DNA from 3 places in the Pseudoduganella sp. jia 12 genome. Region 3 is predicted to be linked to each of the others. Evidence: riboswitches for the same ligand, from Rfam matches in the RefSeq annotation. Region 3 holds a riboswitch; each other region holds the start of a gene.

Region 1 (7,629 bases), on a different contig from region 3:
CACCGGCGCGTCCGACTCCAGCCGCGAATAGTGGAACGTGTGGCCGCGCAGCGTGCCGTGCGGCGTGGGCATGGCCTGCGGCCCGAGGCCGGCCAGCCGTTTCTGCACGAGCACGCGGCCCGGCAGCAGCCCGGCCATGGGCCACGGGTTGTTCGCATCGGTGGCGCCATCGTCCAGCGTCTCGGCCAGCGCCATCATGCCGCCGCATTCTGCCAGGATCGGCACGCCATCCGCATGGGCAGCACGGATCGACGCTTGCCAGGTGCCGGCCTTGGCCAGGCGTGGCGCGTGCAGTTCGGGATAGCCGCCCGGCAGGTAGACGGCATCCGCCCCGGGCGGCACCGGTTCATCGGCCAGCGGCGAGAAATACACGATGCTGGCGCCGAGCCGCCGCATCACTTCAAGATTGGCCGCATAGACAAAAACGAACGCCGCATCGCGGGCGATCGCCACGGTCTTGCCGGCCAGCGCAGCCGCAACGGGTTCCTCCGGCACAGGGGCAGAAAATTCCACGAGTGGCAAGGCTTCCCATGCGGCTTCGTCGAATACGAGCTGGTCGGCCAGTTCGTCGAGGATCGCATCGACTTCGTCGACTTCATCCGGCAGCACCAGGCCCAGGTGCCGTTCCGGCAGCGAGCGGGCCTGCTTCGGCAGGGTGGCGAACAGGGAAATGTCGCGCAGCGACGCCTTCACCATGGCGGCATGGCCGGTGCTGCCGACACGGTTGGCAATGACGCCCGCCATCGTGACCGGGCCGTAGTCGCGCAGGCCGTGTACCAGCGCGCCGGCCGTTTGCGCCATGGCGCCGGAGTCGATCACGGCCAGCACGGGCACGCCGAACTCGCGCGCCAAGTCGGCGGCCGATGGCGTGCCGTCATACAGGCCCATCACGCCTTCGATCAGGATATCGTCGGCTTCCTGCGCCGCCTGCGCCAGGAGCCGCTGGCAGCGTTCGCGGCCCACCATCCACAGGTCCAGCGATTCCACCGGCGCGCCGCTGGCGCGGCCGAGCACCATGGGGTCGATGAAATCCGGCCCGCATTTGAACACCCGCACGCGGCGGCCGGCGCGCACCAGCTTGCGCGCCAGTGCCGCCGTGACGGTGGTCTTGCCCTGGCCGGAAGCCACGGCGGCGATCAATACTGCGCGGGCACCCATCACCACTCCGTGCCCGCCTGCGCGCCGATGCCGGCCTTGAATGCGTGCTTCACCACGTTCATTTCAGTGACGGTATCGGCGATCTCGATCAGCTCGGGCGGCGCGCCGCGGCCCGTGATGACGACGTGCTGCATGGGCGGGCGCTCCAGCAGGTCGGCGATCACCGTGTCCACGTCCAGGTAGCGGTATTTCAGCGCGATGTTCAGTTCATCGAGCACCACCATGCCGATGGCCGGGTCGGCCAGGAACAGCTTGGCCTGCTCCCACGCTTCGTGGGCCTTGGCGATGTCGCGTTCGCGGTCCTGCGTTTCCCACGTGTAGCCTTCGCCCATCGCGTGGAAGCTCACTTCGTCGGGGAAGCGGCGCAGGAAACGTTCCTCGCCCGTGGCCATCGCACCCTTGATGAACTGCACGATGCCCACCTTCATGCCATGGCCCAGCGCGCGCACCGCCATGCCGAAGCCGCTCGAGCTCTTGCCCTTGCCGTTGCCGGTGTTGACGATGATGATGCCGATCTGCTTGTCGGCGGCAGCGATCTTCGCGTCGATGATCGCCTTTTTGCGTTCCATCCGCGCGCGGTGGCGCTCGTTCAATGCCGCGGTGTCGTCGGGAGTGGTCATGCGGTGGCCTCTGTAGGAATGAAGATCGTGCGGGCGCCGTGGCGCACCGTTTCGATCGGGTGGTGCAGATAGTCGGAAAGGATGTCGGCCCGCATCACGTCGTCGCGCGGGCCGGCCAGCCAGCGGCCGTCGCCCATCAGCAGCAGGGCGTGCGTGGAAATGCCGTGCGCCAGGTTCAGGTCGTGGCCGATCATGACGATGGTCTTGCGCTGTTCTCGGCACAGTTTCGCCAGCAAACCCATCACGCTTACCTGGTGCGCCAGGTCCAGCGCGTTGGCCGGCTCGTCGAGCAGCAGCAGCGGCGTGTCCTGCGCCAGAAGGGCGGCGATGGCCACGCGCTGGCGCTCGCCGCCGGACAGCGTGCGCACGTCGCGCGCTGCCAGGTCCTCGACCTCCATCGCGGCGAGCATGCGCATTGCGATCGTGTGGTCGTCGCTGTCTTCCCAGTAACGCTTGCCGTGGTAAGGGTGACGGGCGGACAGCACCGTTTCCAGTACCGAGTAGGCAAACGCGTCGCTGCGTGATTGTGCGAGGAAGGCGCGCTCGCGGGCCAGCGCTTCGAGCGGCCAGTCCCGGAGTGCGCGGCCGCGCAGCAGCACGCGGCCGCCATCGGGCTCGCGCAAGCCGGCGAGGGTGCGCATCAGGGTACTTTTTCCGGTGCCATTGCGGCCGATCACGCTCCAGCATTCGCCGTCGGCGACTTGCCAGTCGAGTTTTTCGGCCAGCACGCGCGAGCCGATGGTCAAACTGAGGTTGTCGGTGGCGATCATCATTTGCGCAGCCGATGGAGTTGATACAGGAAGACGGGCGTGCCGATCAGCGCGGTCACCACGCCCACCGGCAGCTGCTGCGGCGCGATGACGGTGCGTGCCAGCGTATCGGCCAGCACGAGGTAGGCGCCGCCGGCCAGCGTGGCGGCCGGGATCAGCACGCGGTGGTCCGGCCCGAACGCGAAGCGGCACGCATGCGGCACGATCAGGCCGACAAAGCCGATGCTGCCGGCGGTGGTGACCGCGCTGGCCGTCAGCAGGCCGGAACAGAAGAACAGGCCCTTGCGCAATGCGCCCACGCGGATGCCCAGCGTGCTGGCCGCTTCGGCATGCAGGGCCAGCACGTTCATCGAGCGGGCCGTGCGCAGCGCGAACGCCAGGCCGCCGGCCAGCACGATCCAGGGCAGCCAGCGCAGCGGCGCGCCGGACAGGTCGCCGATCATCCAGAACACCATGCTGCGCAGCCGGCTTTCGGGGGCGATCGACAGCATCAGCATGATCAGCGCCGCGCAACCGGCGGACAGGATCGTGCCGGTCAACAGCAGCAGCGCGGTGCCGCCCTCGGCGGCGCTGCCGCCGCGCATGTCGCGGCGTGCGAGCACATACAGCAGCATGGAGATGGCGATCGCGCCAATGAAGGCGGTCATGTCGACCATCCATGCGGCGCACATCAGCATCAGCGCCAGCAGGGCGCCGACGGCGGAACCGGCCGAGATGCCGAGCACATAGGGGTCGGCGAGCGGATTCCTCAATAGAGTCTGCATCATGACGCCGGCCAGCGACAGCGTGGCACCGGTCACGAAAGCGGTCAGCGCGCGGCTGGCGCGCAGGTCGAGCAGGGTGGCGGCCAGCGTCTCGGCGCGGCCATTGAGTAATTCTTGCAGCGCGCCGGGCAGGTCGGCGAACGGTATGGCAACGGAGCCCGTGACGCCCGCGAACAGCAGGCTGGCGATCGACGCCAGCAGCAGGGCGGCGGTGACCACGCCGGTGCGGTAACGCAGGTGGGCGGAAAGTGGATGCATGTCTGCCTGTGGATGAAGCGCCGGGCGCATCGACGCGCCCGGCAGCTTAGCACTACTGGTTTGATACGGGAATTACTTGAAGCCGTAGCGCAGCGCGGCGAACACGTTCGAGCCGCCGGTCTGGTAATAGCGGGCCAGCTCGTAATCCTTGTCGCCCACGTTGTTCCAGCGTACCAGCGCCGACCAGTCCTGGTTGAAGCGGTACGTGCCATACAGGTTCACCGTGCCGTAGCCCGGCAGACGGTTGCGGTTGGCCGCGTCGTCGTAGCGGCCGGAAGACAGCTGGAACTCCACGCCGCCGCGCACCGCGCCCATGTCGTACTCGGCCACGAAGTTGGCGTGACGCTTGGCGCGGCGCTGCAGGCGCTTGCCGGTGGTCTCGTCCTTCGGGTCCTGGAAGTCGGCATTCGCGATCAGCAGCAGGTTGCCCATCTGGCGCTCGGCCGACAGCGACACGCCTTCCAGCAGCGCCTTGTTGATGTTGTAGGCGCAACCATACTGGTACTTCTGTTCCGTCGTATCGGGGAAGGGGCACGGGCTGGTGTTCAGCAGCAGGTTGTCCAGCTTGTTGTGGTAGTAGACGGCGGCCAGCTTCGTGCTGCCGTCGTCGTAGCGCAGGCCCGCTTCGGCATTGCGGCCTTCCTCCGGCTTGTTGTCCTTGTTTCCGTAGCCCGGGTAATACAGTTCGTTGAACGACGGTGCACGGAAGCTGGTGGCGAAGCTGGCTTCGGCGCGCAGCGCGCTGGTGAAGCGGTAGCCGTAGCCGATCGAGCCGGTGGTCTTCGAGCCGTATTCCGAGTTGTTATCGTGACGCACGCCCACGTTGGCCAGGTGCGCGCCGCGCTTCAGGCTGTAGTTGGCGGCGAACGCGTTGGTGTGGCGCGCGCGGTTCAGGGCGGCCGTCGAGCCGTCGAGTTCTTCCTTGCGGTGTTCGTACAGCACTTGCAGGTTGTCGCTGCCGATGCGGAAATCGTTCTGCAGCGTGAACGTGCTGGTCGTGGTGTCGATCTGGCTGGAGCCGAACGGGCCCACGTCATAGAACGAACCGGACTTGTCGCGCGACTGCGACGCCTGCACCAGCATCGTCCAGAAGGGCAAGAGCTGGTTGCGGGCATAGATGCCCACATTGCTCACCTTCTGCGTGCTGTAGGCATCGAAGTTCGCGCTGTCGTAGTCCGATTCGGTATCGGTGTACAGGAACATGGCGCCCAGCTCATGGCCGGGAGCCAGCTTGTAGGCCACCTGGCCGGCTGCGCTCTTGCGGTCGTAGCCGTCGTCGTCCGGATCGAAGCTGGAACTGGGCCGGCGCGTGGCGGAGAAGCCGTCCGAACGTTCCTTCGAGACGGAGAACGCGTAGCTCAACTGGTTCGTGCCGCCGGATACCGCGGCATCGGCCGCGAACGTCTTGTCGCTGCCGCCGCCAACCGAAGCGGAAATGGAAGGTGCGCCTTCGCCCTTTTTCGTGAACAGCTGGATCACGCCGCCGATCGCGTCGGCACCGTACAGCGTGGACAGCGGGCCGTACACGATCTCGATACGGTCGATGGCCGACAGCGGAATGCCGTTCCAGCTGGCCGAGCCGGTCGAGGCGGAGGCGATGCGGATGCCGTCCACCAGCACCACGCTCTGGTTGCCGTTGGCGCCGCGGATGAATACGTTCGATGCGGCGCCGGGGCCGCCGTTGCGGGTGACTTCGAGGCCGCGCTGGCGCTGCAGCAGTTCGGTGATGGAGCCTGCGCCGGAGTTGGCGATCTGCTCGGCCGTGATCGTGACGGTATCGCTGATCACTTCGCTGGCCAGCTGCGGGGTGCGGGTGGCGGTGACGATGATCGAATCGATGGCGGTGGCCTGGGCGTGGGCGGCCGGCGCGGCAATGGCGAGCGCCAGCGACGCGAGCGCCGCCTGGGATGCTACGGAAGAGGTCATGGCAAATCTTTGTAAAGTAGCAACCGGCCAACGTCCCCGCAGGCCGGATTGAACAGAGTCGCACGCCGTGCGTGGCTCCACCTGGTTTGGCCGGTATCCGGGCTGGCGGGCATCACCGTCCGACCTTCCCATGCGTTTGCACAGTGGTTGTCGCGGACGGCTGCCGCTGCGAAGTTCGCGCGCGGCTGCCTGCTTACCGTTGCGGGGGCAGCATACGTTGGCCGATCAGCGGATCGGGCTTCGTATTTCCCGTTTAACTGCGCTCGAGGACTCGAACGCGGGCACCAAAACCGCGCAATTATAAGGTATCGCGCAAAGGCCCGTATCACGAAAAGATTCGGTGAAGCTCCAGGCGGAGGGTTTCGCCGTAGCCGATGCGATGCGCCTTCGAGGCGGCGGCAAGCGCGGCCTGCCCGGCCGGCGTGCCGTCGGCCAGCGCGGCAAGCAGGCGCATGGTGCCGGCATGGCAGATGACGATGGCGCGCTCGGCGCCGTGCCGCCGTATCGCATCGAGCGCGGCCGCAACGCGCAGGGCCACCTCGAACACGGTCTCGCCACCGCCGGGCCGGTAGTGGAGCAGGTCGGCCGCCCAGGCGTCGACATCGGCGCGCGGGACATCGTTCCAGCTGCGCCCTTCCCAACTGCCGAAATCCATCTCGGCCAGGTTGGCGTCGAAGATCACGCTGGCCGACAGCAGCCGGGCAAGATCGGCACAGCGATGCAGGGGGCTGGAAAAGACGGGTGCATCTCCCGGCAGGCCGCCGGCACGGAGGGCCGCATGCACGCGCGCCAGCTCGTCCGGATCGGCCGGCAGGTCGCTGCGGCCGTAGCAGATGCCGTCGGCCACGACCGGGCGCGGATGGCGCACGAGGATCAGCTCCATCGCGCCAGCACGCACAGGTAAAACGCCGCTTCGGCCATCTGCTGGACCGCACCGAGGCAGTCGCCCGTGTAGCCGCCAAGCCGTTGGCGCAGCTTGCGGGCAAACCACAGCGTGACGAACACCATCGCCACGATGCCGAGGGCGATGCCGCGCCAGTCGAGCCAGCCCAGGGCATTTGCCGCCACCACGGCCGGCACGCAGCTCAGCGTGGCAATGGTGAACTCCGTGCCGGTCATCTGTTGCGCCATCGGCTTGGCCTTGCCCTCGGTGCGGGCATAGTCCATGCGCCAGATCAGGCTTGCCGCCATCAGCCGGGACAGCGGATGCGCGACACATAAAGCAGCGACCGTCGCGAGCGGTGGCAGATGTGCCAGCGCGGCGCATTTGATGGCCAGCAGCAGGATGATGCCGATCGCGCCGTAGGCGCCGATCCGCGAATCCTTCATGATTTCCAGCGCCCGTTCGCGCGTCAGGCCGCCACCCATGCCGTCGCACGTATCGGCGAAGCCGTCTTCATGGAAGGCGCCGGTGAGATAGATGCCGGCCGCGGTGGAGAGCAGCACGGCGATCGCCGGCGGCAGCACCTGCGCGGCGGCCCAGTAGATGGCCGCCACGATGACGCCGACGACGAGGCCGACCAGTGGGAAGTAACGCGAGGCGTGGTGCAGCCAGTGCGGCTCGAAGCCCACCCAGCGCGGGATGGGCAGGCGCGTGAAAAACTGCAGCGCGATGAAGAACAGCCGCACCTGCAGCATGTTTAGCTCTTCTCGCTGACCTGGGCCGAGGCGAACGTGGCCATGCGGTTCAGGAAATTGACGGCGGCGTGCAGCAGCGGCAGGGCCAGCGCGCTGCCGGTGCCTTCGCCCAGGCGCAGGTCGAGCTGCAGCAGCGGCTTGCCGCCCAGCGCTTCGAGCATTTGCCGGTGGCCGTTCTCGTTGGAGCAGTGGGCGAACACGCAGTAATCGATGATGGCCGGCTGCAGCCGCGCGGCCACGAGCAGGGCGCTGGTGACGATGAAGCCGTCGATCAGCAGCACCATGCGGCGTTCGGCCGCGCGCAGCATGGCACCGGCCATCATGGCGATTTCAAAACCACCGAAAGTGGCCAGCACTTCCAGCGGTGCCGTCACGCCCGCATGGCGTGCGGTGGCCGCTTCGATGACGCGCGCCTTGTGCAGCACGCCTTCCGGCGTCAGGCCGGTACCGGCGCCCACGCACGCTGCGGCCGGGATGCCGGTCAGCTTGTGCATC
Region 2 (7,629 bases), on a different contig from region 3:
GAGCAGTCGGCGGACTTCTTCGCCGCCAGCCAGATCGGCCTGAACGCCATTTCGATCATGGGCGGCATCGTCGGCGAGGGCGCGCTGCGGCCGCATTTCATCGGCTGGATCTCCACGTTCTATACCGGTCCCGCGCTCGACAACATCGGCTTCGCCGTGTCGTTCCTCACCGTCACGTTCATGTTCATCCTGTTCGCCGACCTGATGCCCAAGCGCCTGGCCATGCGGGCGCCGGAGCGCATCGCGGTGATGCTGATCGCCCCCATCTCCCTCTTCATCCGCATCTGCAAGCCGCTGTCCTGGCTGATCAACTCGGCCGCCAACGTGATCTTCCGCATCTTCAAGATCGACATGACGCGCGAGGACAGCATCACCTTCGACGAGATTTCCGCCGCCGTGGAAGCCGGGGCGCAAGCCGGCGTGCTGCAGAAGCAGGAGCAGCATTTCATCGAGAACGTGTTCCAGCTCGAATCCCGGTCGGTCGCCTCGGCGATGACCACGCGCGACAATGTCGTGTACTTCAAGCTGAATGAAACCGAGGACAGCATCCGCGAGAAGGTCGCCAGCCATTCGAAGTTTCCCGTGTGCGACGGCACGATCGACCGCGTCATCGGCTATGTCGACACGCGCGACATCCTCGTGCGCCTGCTGCACAAGCAGGCGCCGGTGCAGTTGAACGAACTGACGATCCGCACCGTGCCGATCATTCCGGACACGCTCACGCTGTCCGAACTGCTCGACCGGTTCCGCGCCAGCAAGGAAACCTTCGCGGTCGTGATCAACGAATATGCGCTGGTCATGGGCGTCATCACGCTCAGCGACATCATGCTGACCGTGATGGGCAGCTGGGGCAACACGCTGGAAGAGGACAAGCAGATCATCCAGCGCGACGACGGTTCGTGGCTGATCGACGGCAGCACGCCCGTGGAGGACGTGAAGCGCACGCTGGGCCTCGATACGCTGCCCGAGGAAGAGAACTATGAAACCGCCGCCGGCTTCATGATGTTCATGCTGCGCAAGGTGCCCAAGAAAACGGACAGCGTGGAATACCAGGGCGTGAAATTCGAGGTGCTCGACGTCGACCATTACCGGATCGACCAGTTGCTCGTCAAGCACCTCGTGCCGAAGAACGCCCCATGAGCCAGTCCCGGCGCGCCAGCTGCCGCCCGGCCGGCGCCTGCGGCATCAGCGGCGGCCGCGCGGTGCCGCCGATGCCGGCGGCGCTGGCACGAGCACGCGCCACGCCAGCACGCAGGCGGTGAGGCACAGCGCCAGTCCCAGCAAGCACAATCCCACGACCAGCGCGCCGCGCAGCAGCGGCCGCGCCATCAATGGCGCGAAGTCGAGGCTGTGCAGGCCGTTGTACAGCACGCGCTGCCACGGCGTGGTGGCATCGGCACGGAGCAGCAAACGGGCCGACGCGGGATCGGCATACAGCGTCACGCCATCGGCCCAGCGCGCCCGCCATACGGGCAGCGGCCGTCCGGATGTGCCGGCCGGTCCAGCCGCCTCGCGCACGTAATAGAGCTCGTCGTAACGTGACAGCCGCTCCAGCACGGGCGGCCTGGCCTCGTCCGGACGCATCGCACGCAGGGCGGCGATCACCGATTCGTCCGGCAGCGAGCGCAGCACGATGTCATCGGCGCGATCAGCCGCCACCAGCACCTGGTCCGCCGGCCCGGCCGGGCCGCGCACGCGGTACCACGCCCGGCCCTGCAGCCGCACCAGGTCGATCTCGCGCGCCGCCGGCATCGCCGACCGCGCCAGGGCCAGCGCCGGATTCACCACTACCATCGCCTCATCCCCGGTCCAGGCGGTGCGCTCCTGCGGCATGGCGCCGCGCGGCGAGAACACGCCGAACGGATTCATCGAGAGCAGGCCGGAGAGCATCCATGTCATGCTGATCACGCTGGCTGCCAGGCCCAGGATATGGTGCCAGCGCATCCAGGGCTTGCGGTAGGGGATCCAGCGACTGCGGTTCAGGTACAACTGCCAGATGCCCAGCGCCACGCCGCTCGCGGCCAGCACCACGCCGGGCAGCGACAGCCACACCACCACGTTGTGCCACAGCGCCGGCCAGCGCCGCAGTTGCGTGAAATACAGCCAGTGCGGTACCGCGCCCACCCAGTTCCACGCCCGCTCGGCACGGCGGGTATCCAGCACCGCTTCGGCAGCACCCGGCGAAACGTAGAGCTCGAGCCCGTCGGCGCCATCCATCGCAACGCGCACCAGCGGGCGATGCGCGTCGAAACCCTGGGCGACGGTCCACTGATCGCGCTCCAGCCGTTCCACGCGCAGGGCGCGGCGGCCGCTGAAACGTTCCGCGACGGCCGCCGCCCCGGCGTCCGTCAACGGTATCAACTGCGCGCCGCTGGCCGCATCGACGGTGATCCACCGTTTGTCGCCGCGCAGCATGCGCCAGACGGGAACCCCGCCATGCATGCCGAGCCGCGCCTCCGACAACGCCACGCCGGCACGCGCCGCCGCATCCTGCGCCGTGAGGCAACAGTCGCCTTCGATCCGCAGCGGCGGCAGGCCGGCCAGCCGTTCGCCTGCCGATAACGCGGGATACGGCACGTAGTACATCACGATGCCGGTGGCGAACCACATCAGGAACAGCAGTGCCAGGCCGACGCCGAGCCATTTGTGCAGGAAGATCAGCGCCTTCTTCATGTCCGTCAGAAGCTGGTGCGCGCCGTCAGCTGCACGGTACGGGGAGCGCCCAGCAGCCAGCGCACGCCGCCGCTGCCGGACAAGGCGTGGTCGCGGTCGGCCAGGTTCTTCACGGCCAGTGTCAGCGACAGCGCCCGGGACTGGCGCCAGGCCAGCGCGGCATCCAGCACCGTGTAGGCCGGCAGGTTCGCGGTGTTCGCCGCGTTCGACTGGCGCATTCCCACGTAGCGTGCGCCCAGGCCGGCATCCCATTGCGGCAGGAAGCGGTAGCGCGTCCACAGGCTGGCGATGCGTTCCGGCACGCCGGCCGGCGTGTTGCCGTCGCGGGACACCGGCCGGCCGCCGACGATCTCGTTGAAGTCGTCGTAGCGGGCGCGCAGCACGGCGGCGTTGGCGTCGATGGTCCAGCCACGCAGCGGTTCGGCGGCAAACGCCACTTCGAGGCCGGTCGAGGATTGCTGGCCGATCTGCTGGGCCACGCCCGGATTGTCCGGATCGCGCGACAGCAGGTTGCGCTTCTCGATCCGGTAGGCGGCGATGGTCCATTCGCCGTTCACGGCCGGCACGCCGCCCTTGGCGCCGAATTCCAGCTGGCGCCCGCGCGTCAGGTCGAAGCTCACCGAGCCGTTCGGCAGCGACAGCGCCCCGCTCAGCGGATCGGTGGCCGTGCCGAACTGGCCGTACAGCGACAATTGCGCGGTCGGCATCCACACGGCACCGATCCGCCCCGTGACAGGGGAATAATCCTTGCCCAGCGCGACCCGGGTGCGCAGGTCTTCGTTGTCGAAGTCCATGGCGTCGCGGCGGACGCCGGCCACCAGTTTCCAGTGTTCCGCGATGTCCAGCACGTTCTCGGCGAAGAACGCGCGGGTATGCATTGCCGCGCGGCGGCCGGGAACGGTCGCAACGGGACTGGTGAACGATCCCGGTTCGACGTCATACGGGTCGACGACGCTGGCGCCGCCGTAGGGGGAATTGTTGCTGTGGACGAGGCGCGTGCGGTACCACTCGAAGCCGGCCACCAGCCGGTTGGCCCGGCCGGCGATACGGCCGTCGATGGTCGCGTCGAAGCGGTTGCCCAGCTGATCCTGGTCGTGCAGGATCTCCAGGTAGTCGCCGCGGTTGACGCGCGTGCCGGTGGCATCGAGGGTATAGCTCTCCGCATTGCGCCAGTGGCGCTTGCTCGTCATGTAATAGCTTTCGTTGCGCAGCCGGAGGCCCGGCGCGGCCTGGTATTCCAGGCGCAGGCGGCCAACGCGGTCGTCGTAGCGTACTAGCGCGTCGGCGACGTTGAAGCTGGTGCGGCGCAGGCTCGGGTCCACCTGCCCGTTGCGCAGCGGCGTGCCGAAGTAGCGCGCGTCGTCGTTGTGGCCGGCATCGAGCGAAACGGTCGCGGTCAGGCCGCCGTCGATGCGCCAGGCCAGCGCGGCGGAAACGTTCTGTCGTTCGTAGCCGTTGTCGCGCCGGTAGCCGTTGCTCTTTTCCGCATCCATGTACACCGAATAGGCGACGCTGTCGCTGGCCGGGCCGCTGATGCCGATGCCGCCAGCGAACGTGTCGAATGAGCCTACGCCGAGGAATGCCTCGCCGCGGGTGCGATCGAAGCGCGGCTTCTTCGTCACGTAGTTGACGGCCGCGCCGATCGCGCCGTCGCCATACAGCACCGATGCCGCCCCGCGCAGCACTTCCACCGATGCGAGCGGCCAGGTGGAGAACGGATAAGTGACCGTGCCGGCAGCCACCACGAGGCGCGTGCCGTCCACCAGCTGCGCCACCGAGTTGTGGCCGCCGAAGCCGCGCGCGGACAGGCTGGTGCCGCCATTGCCCGGCGCGGGCGACTCGCCGATGCCCGGCATGCGCACGGCGGCGTCCTGGGCACGCGAGAGGCTGCGTTCCGCAATGTCGGCACTGCCCAGCGAGCTCACGCTGGCCGGTGTTTCGCGCGCGGTCAATCCGAGCCGGGAGCCCGTGCCGTTGCGCTCGTCCAGCGACAGGGTACCGCCCTGCTCCAGACGCGCTTCGGAAATCTCCACGGTGGCAAGCATTTGCTCCTGCGCCGCGCTGTCGGCACCGAGGGCGAGCGCGAGGGAACCGGCGGCCCAGGCGGCCCGTTGCCTGTGGGTCTTTGATGTGTTGCGATGCATCGTTGTCCTTCGTGTGGTGGCCGGCGCCTGTCCATGCCGGCTGCACGCACGCGCGCGGCCGCGTGCAGCACGATGCGCTGCACGCGGCGTACGCCAGGCAATGGCCAGCCAATTGAAAAACAGGAACGCCATCGGGCAAGACCACACCCCGGGTCTTGCGCCATTTTGCAAACGGCCGGTCTTCTGGCTTGCCGTCGTCCTCCCCGGTCCCTGCCTTCCCGCGCTGGTATTCCCAGATGCAGTGGCGTTGGACCGGTTCGTCAGGCTTACAGCAGCGGGGGCTGCGCCGGAATGGCGGGGATGGCTATCCCGCGCTTCACCGGCTTCCCGTTTCACCCCGCCATCGGTCGATGGCGGGACACCGTTTACGCAAGCGGCGGATTCTACAGGGGAGTGCCGGCGTTTGTCACTGGCCGGCTGGCGCGGCCGGCAGGCGCCATCCGCGGACCGGCCGCTGCCCGCCGCTCGCACCGGCGCATGCACCATGCGTATGGCGTCTATAACGAAACGTGACGGCGGGCCGGGAACCGATGCTGATAGAATCGCCACATGTCAAACATCCGGCAATGGAAGAGCTTGGTCACATGGCTGGCGGTCGCCGCCATGCTGGCCGCCGCATTGCTGCCTGCCGCGTCGCATGCGCTGGCCGCCGACAGCGCCGGGAGCCGCCTCGTGAACACCATGCTGGCCGGGATCTGCGCGCCGAGCGGCATGCGCTACGATGCCGCCGCTTTGGCCATCGAATTTTCCACGACCATGGCCGGCGAAGACGACAAGGCGCCCGGCAAGCAGGCCGGCCACATGGACGACTGCCCGTGGTGCCGCCTGGCAGCCGACTTGCCGGTGCTCCCCGGTGCCGGCCTGGCCATCGCGCCCGAAGCTGGCACGGCCCTGCTTCCTCCCCTGTTCTACCATTCGCCGGCACCGCTGTTCACCTGGGCGGCCGGCAAGCCCCGCGGCCCTCCCCTCCTCGCCTGACCAGCCCTGGCCGCACTGCGCGCGCCGTCCGCTGCCATACCTGCGATTCGACCTTCCGCCGCCCGGACATCGGGTGGCTGACGCTTGCCAATTGACGAGGAAACATCTTGACCATTCACTCTGCCGGGTACGACCGGCTCGCCGTCGCGCCGCGCGCGTTCCAGTGGTGATCCGATGGACACCGCCACCGGTTCCACCCTGTACCGGCGCATCTGGCGCTGGCATTTTTTCGCGGGCATCTTCTGCGTGCCCTTCATCCTGTCGCTGGCGCTCACGGGCGGCGCCTACCTGTTCCATGCGCAGATCGACGACATCGTCTATGCCAGGGAGATGCTGCGCGCGGAAGGCGCCGCGCCAGGCGAGCCGCTGCCGGCCAGCCGGCTGATCGGCCAGGCCCTGGGCGCGTTCCCGGGCCGGGCCACGGCGCTCACGTTGCCGGCCGACGCCCTGCACACCGCGCAGGTCGACGTGCAGCGCCCCGGCGCCGGCACGCTGCAGGTCTTCGTCGATCCGGTCACGGGCGACGTCACCGGCAGTGTGAACGAGGCCGACCGCGTGATGACCCTGGTGAAACGCATCCATTCGCTGTCGGTGCTGGGCGATGCCGGCAACGTGCTGATCGAAATCGTGGCCGGCTGGATCATCGTGCTCGTGGCCACCGGCACGTATCTGTGGTGGCCGCGCGGGCGCAGCGGCGGCGTCGTATCGATCCGGCGGGCGGCGAAGGGCCGCACATGGTGGCGCGACCTGCATGCCGTGACGGGCATCTTCGCCGGTGTGGTCGTGCTGTTCCTCGCGCTCACGGGCATGCCCTGGTCGATCGTCTGGGGCACGAATGTCAATGCGTGGCTGAGCGCGCGCGACCTGGGCGTGCCCAGCGGCGTGTGGGCCGGCATTCCGCGCTCGACACTGCCCGCCGCGGCGCTGGGCGAACTGCCATGGAGCCAGCAGGCGCAGCCCGTGCCGGCATCCGATCCGCACGCCGCACACCACGGCACGCCAGCTTCGTCGGCGATGGGCCATGCGCCCGTGTCCGCCCATGCGCGCGGCCCGGACAGCGTGGTGCAGACCCTGGCCCGCATCGGCGTGCGCGATGGCTATCGCCTCGCGCTGCCGCGCGACGCGCACGGCGTGTACAGCGCGATCCGCATGCCGGGCAAGATCGAAGAGCGGCGCGTGGTCCACGTGGACCAGTACTCGGGCGCGGTGCTGATGGACATCGGCGCGGCCCAGATCCGCCCCGTGGGGCGCATCACCGAGTGGGGCGTCGCCGTTCACCAGGGCCAGCAGTATGGCGCCGTCAACCTGGCCGTGATGCTGGCCGGCTGCCTGGCGCTGGTGGCCATGTGCGTCAGCGGCATCGCCGCCTGGTGGCTGCGCAGGCCAAAGGGCCGGCTGGCAGCGCCGCCGCGCCGCGAATCCGATCGCCTGGCCAAAGGCGTGCTGGCCATCGCCGCCGTCCTGGGCTGCATCTTCCCGCTGCTGGGCGCTTCCATGGTGGCGGTGCTGCTGCTCGACTGGCTGCTCCAGTCCCTTCGGGGTAGTCCACAACAAACAACAACATACTGAGATGAGCACCATGAAACAACCGAATTTCACCGCGTACCCCCTGATCGTGATGGCCGCCGGCCTGGCGGCACCGGCGACCGCACTGGCCGAGGACACGCCACAGCCGTTGCCGACGGTGACGATCACGGGCGAACTGGTCAGCAAGGTGGCCAGTGACGCCGCCCGTGCGCTCGCCGCGGAACAGGCCCGCACGCCGGGCGGCGTGACGCTCGTCGACACCGACACCCTGTACCAGCGCGCCGTCACGAACAATGCCGACATGCTG
Region 3 (7,629 bases):
GATGTGCAGCCCATGCGGCATGAACTTCTCCTGCAGCTTCGTCAGGTAGTGGCCGATCTCGTGCGCCAGCAAGTCGTCGTCGGCCGCGTCGTAGCCGATGCCGCGCACTGCCAGCACGTCGGCCATCGACGCTTCCAGCTCCGCCTTCAGGTTCAGCGCCACCACCCGCTCGCGCATCAGCCCTGCCGCCTGCGTCTTGAGCGATTCGGAGCTGGCCGCCTCGTAGCTCTCCACCACCTGGCGCAGCGCCAGCAGGTCGTCGTACAGCGGCGTGCTGGCCAGCGGCGGCGTCAGGTGGTCGACGATCACGGCCAGCCCGCGTCGCTTGGCCTGCGTGCCTTCGCCGACACCGTCGACGATGTACGGATAGATGCCCGGCAGGTCGCCGGCAATGAGGCTCGGGTAATCGTCGCCCGCCAGGCCGACGGCTTTGCCGGGCAGGAACTCATAGGTGGAGTGGCGCCCCACGTGCACCAGTGCGTCCGCCCTGAACCGGTCGCGTACCCAGTGGTAGAACCCCAGGTACTGGTGCGGCGGCGTGATGCTCGTGTTCGCGTGCAGCAGTTCCTCGTCCACTTCCCAGCCGCGCGGCGGCTGCGGACCGATGAACACATTGCCGAATACGAGGCCCGGCACCAGCATCCTTCCCTCGTCGACCATGATCTTGCCCGGGGCGTTCCCCCACCCTTTCAGGCCTTCGATGCCGTAGCCGGCGACCTTGCGGTTCAACGGGTCGAGGGTGGCGCAGCGGCGCGGCGCGCGCACGTCCAGGCAGGCCCGGTAGCCGTCACCCAGCGCCGCCAGGTCGCGTATCGCCGCGTCGCGCTGCGGGTGGTCCGCTCCTTCGACGAGGTGCTGCAATTCCTTGACGATCACGTCCACCTGCTTGCGGCCCAGCAGCCATTCGCCGGCCTGTTCCGCCTCCAGCACGTCGGCATGCAGGCGGCCCAGCAGGCCGCTCGTCATCTCGCGCTGCACACGCGGCGACAGCGTACCGAACCACCTGGCATAGTCCGCCGCGCCCACGGTATTGACGGTGCCGGCCAGTTCCCGCAAGGCGGCACGGTCTTCCGGCAGGTTGACGCCGTGCGCCATGATCCGGTCGAGCAGCGCTTCCGGCGATGCGGGCAGCTCGCCCACGGTGTAGCCGGCGTCCTTCAACGCGCGGAGCATGTCGAACAGCGTGGCCGGCACGTCCAGGTTGTCGGCGCCGATGTTCTGGCGGCCCGGCGGGTGGTTGTAGTAGATCAGCGCCACGCGCTTGTCGCGGTTGGGCTTGTCGCGCAGTGCCAGCCAGCGCGTGACACGGGCCGCCAGCCGCGCCGCCTCCGCATCCAGCATGACCGACGGCCGGTTCTCGATGCCGGTCGCCCTGTCGCGCTTCACGTCGCCCAGCGCCGCCACCACGATCGGCTGGCCGATGCCCTGCAGTTCCGGCAGCGCCACGCGGTATTGCACGGAATCGGGCGGCAGGCCGTCCGGCGACAGCCGCCATTGCAGCACGGTGCGGTCGGACAGCCGGATGCCCTTGAACACGGGAACATCCAGGCGTTTCAATGCCTCGGCAACGGCCTCCCGCCCTTCCGCCGCGCCCACGACGAAATCCTGCAGCACCACGAGCGCCGCCGGCCGCGCCGGGGCCACCAGTTCCGGCAGCCGTTCCAGCGCCTCGCGCGAAGCGCCGCCCCACCGTGTGAGCACTTGCACGCATGGCTGGCCGGCGGCTTCGATACGCGCGCACAGGGCGGCCGGCACGGCCGCATCCATGTTCGACAGGTCCAGCACCACCACGGCGGCCTGCGCCTTCAATCCCAGCCGGGCGCCATTGCCCCACGCGGCGGCATCGACGAGTTCCCGCCTGCCCACGCGCACGCGCAGCGTCGGCTCCGGCTGCGGGCCGGCCAGCGGCGTGGCCGGATGCAGCCGGTGCGCGAACAGCGCCGCGGTGTTGTCGACACCACCGGCCTGCCACACGCGGCGCGCGGCCAGCCAGTGCGGGGCCGCCGGATGCGCTGCCGCGGCCTGCAGGGCGGCCGCCGGCGGCGCCTCGCTGGACAGGTCGCGCAGCGTTTCGGCCGGAAAATCGCGCATGCTGCCACGCGCATCGCGGCTCATCAGGCTCAGGCCCGCATCGCCGTTCAGCGCCAGCACCGCCGTGCGTGGCTTGGCATGGCGCGCCAGCGCCGCCTTCAGCCGCTGGGCCGGGTCGCCGAACAGCGAGACGGCCAGGATCGTGTCGGCCCCACCGACCAGCCGCGCCACATCGCGTTCGTCCAGCGCCATCCATTGCGCCGGCGTGCGCAATTCGATGCGGTCCTTCGGGTGCAGGGCCAGGTGGCGGTGCGCCGCCTCGACCGCCACCGGCGCGGCACGTTCCGTGACGATGGCGAACAGCGTGGCGGCATGGCCGCTGGCGCAGGCAAGGATGCACAGCAGCGCAGCCACTGCGCGCAGGGAGGGGAAAATGCTCAAAGGTAGGCAACGGCCGTGAAAACGCAACAGGCCGGACCACACCCCGGGCCCGGCACATCATTGCAAACGGCCGGTCTTCTGGCTCGCCATCGTCCTTGCCGGTTCATGCCTTCCCGTGCGCTGCACAGTGGCGGTGGAACCGGGTCGTCTGGCTTACAGCAGCGGGGGCTGCGCCGGACTGGCGGGGAATGGAGATCCCCCGCGTCACCGGCTTCCCGTTTCACCCTCGCGCCGGCAGGCGGGAGGGCACCGTTTACTCGAGCCGGGATTCTACATGCAACGGTGGCACGCTGTCACCGGCTCCTTCAGCCGGCGCCCTCCACGCGCAGGCGCCGCAGCCCCGCCAGCCCCGCGCCCAGCACGCCGCCTGCCAGCACGAACACGGCCAGCACATCGCGCCAGGGCACTGCCGGTTCGGCCGCGCGCGGCACGAATGCCGGCCGCTTGCCGAAATCTTCCGTGCCGAACGGCCGGTCGTTGAACAGGTACGGATAATAAAACTCGCGGATGCGGCGGTGGAATGCCGCGATATCGTCCTGGTAGGCCAGTTGCGCCGGCAGGTCGGTATCGGCGAGGCGGTGCAGCACGGCCTGCGCGCCCACGCCCGGCAGCAGCCAGCCGAGCCGCCCGGTCCATGCCTGGCGCGCCAGCAAGCCGTCGCGGTAGGCGGCCACCTGGCCGGCCACGCTTTCATCGCCCACCTGGTGGAACGCGAAATACCATTTCCAGTGGAAGCCCGGCGGCACCTGCGCCTTGTCCTGCCATGCCGGGTGGGTGGCGACGAACTTGCGCATCGTTTCATCGCGCGGCACTTCCCACGCCCCGTGCACGGTCTGCCGCTGTGCCAGCATCAGGTCCACGCCCTGGTGCACCGGGATCGCGCGCACGAGGGCCACATTGGCCAGCGCCGGCAGCACCAGCGTCAGCAGGGCCCAGGCCCCCATCAGCGTGGTGGCGTTGGTGACCGAGCGCCAGCCGCGCGCCGCCACCAGCATCGCCAACCCCGTCCAGAAGGCGAGATAGGCCGCGCTCAGGACGAGCACGATGCAGAGTGCCGCGATGCCGGTGCCGGACAGCGCCGCGCCGGCGCACACGGGAATGGCCAGGCAGGCGAACAGCAAGGCATAGCGCAGCGCCACGCGGCGCCGCCAGAGCCGCGCCGCATCGGGCATGGCCAGCAGCAGCCGCAGCCGCCCCGCCTGCCGCTCGCCGGACACGAGGTCGTGCAGCAGCGCGATCGCCAGCAGCGGCGCCAGGTAGATCAGCACGAACGCGAAGTCGAAGCGGCCCGGCAGCGCGATCTCCGGATTGAAGGTCTCGCCCTCGTAGAGCTGCGCCTGCAGGCCGAGCGCGCGGATGCGCAGCACGTAGGGCGCCACGTCGCGCAGGCCGAGCGCCAGGAACGCCGCGTCCGACGGCGCATCCCACGTGTTGTAGAACGTGTAGTAGGCCGGATTGCCGGCATCCTTGCTGGCCGGGTAGCGGGCCGCCAGCGCGGCCACGTCCTGTTCGTGCAGCGGCGCCAGCCGGTCGATGGTCTGCCGCTGGCGTGCCACTTCGCGCATGCCGGACCAGACGGCCAGCGCGGACAACAGCAACAGCAGCAGCAAGGCGGCGACGGACAGCCGCGAGCGCACGATCAGGCGCATTTCGAATGGGAGCCAGTTCATCGCACCGCCCTCCCCAGCCGGCCGGCAAGCAGCCAGGCCAGCGCGCCCAATGCCGCCAGCCACAGCGCCAGGGTGGCACCGGCCGGCGCAGCGCGGCGCAGCGTATCGGCCAGCGACGCCGGTTCGTAGCGGAACGCCGGGAAACCTTGCCAGTGCTCGCGCGACACGCGGTTTTCCTTGCTCCGGTCGATGTCGTCGGCATAGGCGAGCTTCTCCGCCTGGAGGCGGTTCAACCCCTGGATCAGCGCATAGCGATAGCGCTCGCCCTGCTCCAGGAAACTGCGGTAGCTGGCCAGGTCGGTGCCGGCCGCCGCCATCGACAGCCGGCGCAGCGCCAGCGCCGGGCTGGCCCAGCCGAAGGCATCGATGATTTCGCCCTGGCGCTCCTGCCGGTCGAACGCGGTGGCCGCGTAGCGGTTGAACAGGTCGCTGGACTTGCGCTCGCCCTCCATGCCCACGAGGCCCTTGAAGTTCACCGGCAGGTCTTCGATGCGCGCCACGCCATACTGCTTGAGCAGGTTGTCGCGGAAGGCGGCGAACTTCGCATCGTTCGGATCGTGCGAGTCGCCCAGTGCCAGGTATTCGCGCTGCACGTGGATCGCGTCCTCGAAACGGGTCGGCAACGCCACCGCCGTATTGGCCATGTCCGGCACCCAGCGTGGCAGCAGGATGACGATCACGGCCCACGCGGCGAGCAGCACGAGCAGCGCATCGCGGCCGCGCGCCACGCACATCGACACGAGCACCACGCCCAGCACCCACAGCAGCAGCCAGGCGGCATAGCCGGCGGCCAGCACGGCGGCCAGCGCCCAGGGCGCATGGCCGGCGGCGGCGAACCACGCCAGCGCGGCCAGTGCCGGCAGCAGCGCCAGGCCGGCGAAACCGGCCAGCGCCAGCAGCTTGCCCAGCACCACCTGGCGGCTGCGCACGCCCTGCGCCAGCAGCACGCGCAACGTGCCCGATTCGCGCTCGCGGGCCACGGCGGCGTGGCCGAAGAACACCAGCAGCAGCGGCGCCAGCACCTGCAGCACGAACGCCGGCGTCAGCTGGCCGAAGCGCAGCAGCAGCGACGTTTGCCGCACGTCGCCGAAATTGGCGCTGTTCTGGCGGTGCCCTTCCAGGAACAGCGTGTTGCCCGTGAAGCCATCGATGCCGGGGTCGAACGCGGCCAGCGGATTCAGGGGGCGGAACAGGAAATGCCCGTAATGCACCATGCGGTGCGGGTGGCGGTCCGGCTGCGCCTCGAATTCATGGTTGGCCTGCGCCTGGTAGCGGGTGCGCTCGGCGTCGGCATTGCGCTGGTGCTCGTGGGCGGTCATCGCCGCCACCAGCGTCAGCACCGTCAGCAACAACAGGCCGGCCACCGCCGCGCGGTCGCGGAACAGCGCCCGCCATTCCTCGCGCGCGATGCGGACGGCGATCCTTCGGGCGGCGCTCATGCCGCCAGGCCGCCGTAGCGGCGGTGCAGCGAACGCACGTCGAAGCGGTCGGCGCCGGTGGCGGCCACTTCCTCGAGCAGGCGGCCGGCATCGAGGAAGCCGATGCGGTCGGCCACGTCGGCGGCGCTGAGCAGGTCGTGCGTCACCATCAGCACCGCCACGCCCTGTTCGCGCAGCACGCCGAGCAGGCGGTTGAATTCCGTGGTGGCTTGCGGATCCAGGCCTGACGTGGGCTCGTCCAGCAGCAGCGCCGGCACCTTGCGTGCCAGCGCCAGCGCGATCGCCACCTTCTGCCGCATGCCCTTTGAAAATCCCGATACGCGCCTGTCGAATGCATTGCCGGACAGGCCGGCGGCCGCCAGCGCATCATCGATTGCCGCGATGGTTGTGCCATCGCCGCGCTGCCCCGCCAGGTCGAGCAGGTACGCCACGTTTTCACGCGCGGTGAGGTGTTCGTACAGCGCCACGTTCTCGGGAATGTAGGCGAGGTGGCGCCGCGCTTCGTCCGGCTGCGCCACCGGATCCACGCCGTGCACGCGCACCGTGCCTTCGCCCGGCGTGACGAAGCCGAGAAAGAGGCTCAGCGTGGTGGTCTTGCCTGCGCCGTTCGCGCCCAGCAGCGCATAGATCTCGCCCGCGCGGATGTGCAGGTCGAGCTGGCGCAGGATGGTCTTGCCGCCATAGCCGGCGACGACGGCCGTGGCTTCGAGTACATGGTCGCCCGGGACCTTGCCGTGCATGATGTTCAAGCGATGCTCCTTCGATTGGGGATGCCGTGGCCACCGCGGGACCGCCGGTGGTTATTTCCTCAAATGATAATGCATTATCATTCGCATTTGCAATATGCCAAATGTGACGGCAAATTTGCATCGGCGCAACAGGTATTGGGCGGGAAAGGCGACGCCCGCTGTCGAGGACAACGAATTGTTTCTCTACAGAACTTACTAAGGTATAGTCACTCCGCATGGACAACCGGTTCCCGGATGCGGCGACCGCCATACCGATTCCAACACTGCTCCAACGCGACCGAACGATGACCGCCCCAACCTCCGATCTGATGTACCGCCTGCTGGTCGAACGCACTGTCGATTACGCGATCTACATGCTCACGCCGGAAGGCATCGTGTCGAACTGGAACGCCGGCGCCGAACGTGCCAAGGGGTACAAGGCCGAGGAAATCGTCGGCCGCAGCTTTGCCGTGTTCTACAGCGAGGAAGACCGCGCGGCGGGCCTGCCTGAAAACGCGCTGGCCACGGCGCGCGCCGAATCGCGCTTCGAAGCCGAAGGCTGGCGCCTGCGCAAGGACGGCACGCGGTTCTGGACCAGCGTGGTGATCGACGCGATCCGCGACGACGATGGCCGCCTGATGGGCTTCGCCAAGATCACGCGCGACATCACCGAGCGCCACCAGCAGCAGCTGAAACTGGTGGAAGCCAAGGAACTGGCCGAGCAATACAGCCAGCAGATGGCCGGGTTGTCGCACTTCCTCGATTCGGTGATCTCCAACATTCCCGGCAGCGTGCTGGCGCTGGACGTGCGCCCCGGTGCGGGCCTGGGTGAGATCCTGCTGGCCAACGGCCATGCGCGCCGCCTGTTCGCGGTCGACGGCGTCGACATCAAGGGCGGCCTCGTACGCGAGAGCCTCGGCGCCGACGTGGCGCAGTACATCGAGCGCCTGGCCGCGGCGCCCCCCCGCAGCGACACGTCGGACGACAGCATGGTACAGACCCCGCTCGGCCCGCGCACGCTGCGCAGCCGCACGGTGGTGGGCAACCGCCCCGACGGCGCCGGCGACTACCTGCTCGTCATCACCGAAGACGTGACCGAGGAGCTGGCGGCCTTTGCGCAGATCCACCACATGGCGCAGCACGACGGATTGACGAACCTGCCGAACCGCACGTTCTTCAACGAGCGCCTGGCGGCCGCGATCGTGGACAGCATGGAGGACGGCAGCCACGCGGCGATCCTGTGCCTGGACCTGGACAACTTCAAGAACATCAACGATGCCTTCGGCCACGGTTTCGGCGACAAGATCCTGCTGATGCTGG

What was found. A riboswitch is a leader RNA that binds a small molecule or an ion and turns the genes downstream of it on or off. The one in region 3 is predicted to bind cobalamin.
Region 1: linked by a shared signal. The riboswitch ahead of ACY65G_RS30155 (TonB-dependent receptor domain-containing protein) and the one ahead of ACY65G_RS07865 (cobaltochelatase subunit CobN) in region 3 are both predicted to bind cobalamin.
Region 2: linked by a shared signal. The riboswitch ahead of ACY65G_RS19870 (TonB-dependent receptor) and the one ahead of ACY65G_RS07865 (cobaltochelatase subunit CobN) in region 3 are both predicted to bind cobalamin.

Annotation. Positions count from the first base shown of each region.
Region 1 covers NZ_JBUXKP010000024.1:5,485-13,113, reverse strand. Annotated here, with positions in the region: gene ACY65G_RS30175 (cobyrinate a,c-diamide synthase) at 1-1,158, opposite strand, end outside; gene cobO (cob(I)yrinic acid a,c-diamide adenosyltransferase) at 1,158-1,778, opposite strand; gene ACY65G_RS30165 (ABC transporter ATP-binding protein) at 1,775-2,548, opposite strand; gene ACY65G_RS30160 (FecCD family ABC transporter permease) at 2,548-3,570, opposite strand; gene ACY65G_RS30155 (TonB-dependent receptor domain-containing protein) at 3,643-5,496, opposite strand; cobalamin riboswitch at 5,568-5,800, opposite strand; gene ACY65G_RS30150 (histidine phosphatase family protein) at 5,822-6,379, opposite strand; gene ACY65G_RS30145 (adenosylcobinamide-GDP ribazoletransferase) at 6,370-7,134, opposite strand; gene cobT (nicotinate-nucleotide--dimethylbenzimidazole phosphoribosyltransferase) at 7,137-7,629, opposite strand, start outside.
Region 2 covers NZ_JBUXKP010000009.1:24,753-32,381, forward strand. Annotated here, with positions in the region: gene paeA (polyamine export protein PaeA) at 1-1,140, shown strand, start outside; gene ACY65G_RS19865 (PepSY domain-containing protein) at 1,186-2,673, opposite strand; gene ACY65G_RS19870 (TonB-dependent receptor) at 2,679-4,817, opposite strand; cobalamin riboswitch at 4,974-5,198, opposite strand; gene ACY65G_RS19875 (DUF2946 family protein) at 5,367-5,795, shown strand; gene ACY65G_RS19880 (PepSY-associated TM helix domain-containing protein) at 5,970-7,364, shown strand; gene ACY65G_RS19885 (TonB-dependent receptor family protein) at 7,375-7,629, shown strand, end outside.
Region 3 covers NZ_JBUXKP010000003.1:393,433-401,061, forward strand. Annotated here, with positions in the region: gene ACY65G_RS07865 (cobaltochelatase subunit CobN) at 1-2,472, opposite strand, end outside; cobalamin riboswitch at 2,524-2,741, opposite strand; gene ACY65G_RS07870 (DUF3526 domain-containing protein) at 2,778-4,142, opposite strand; gene ACY65G_RS07875 (ABC transporter permease) at 4,139-5,581, opposite strand; gene ACY65G_RS07880 (ABC transporter ATP-binding protein) at 5,578-6,321, opposite strand; gene ACY65G_RS07885 (sensor domain-containing protein) at 6,615-7,629, shown strand, end outside.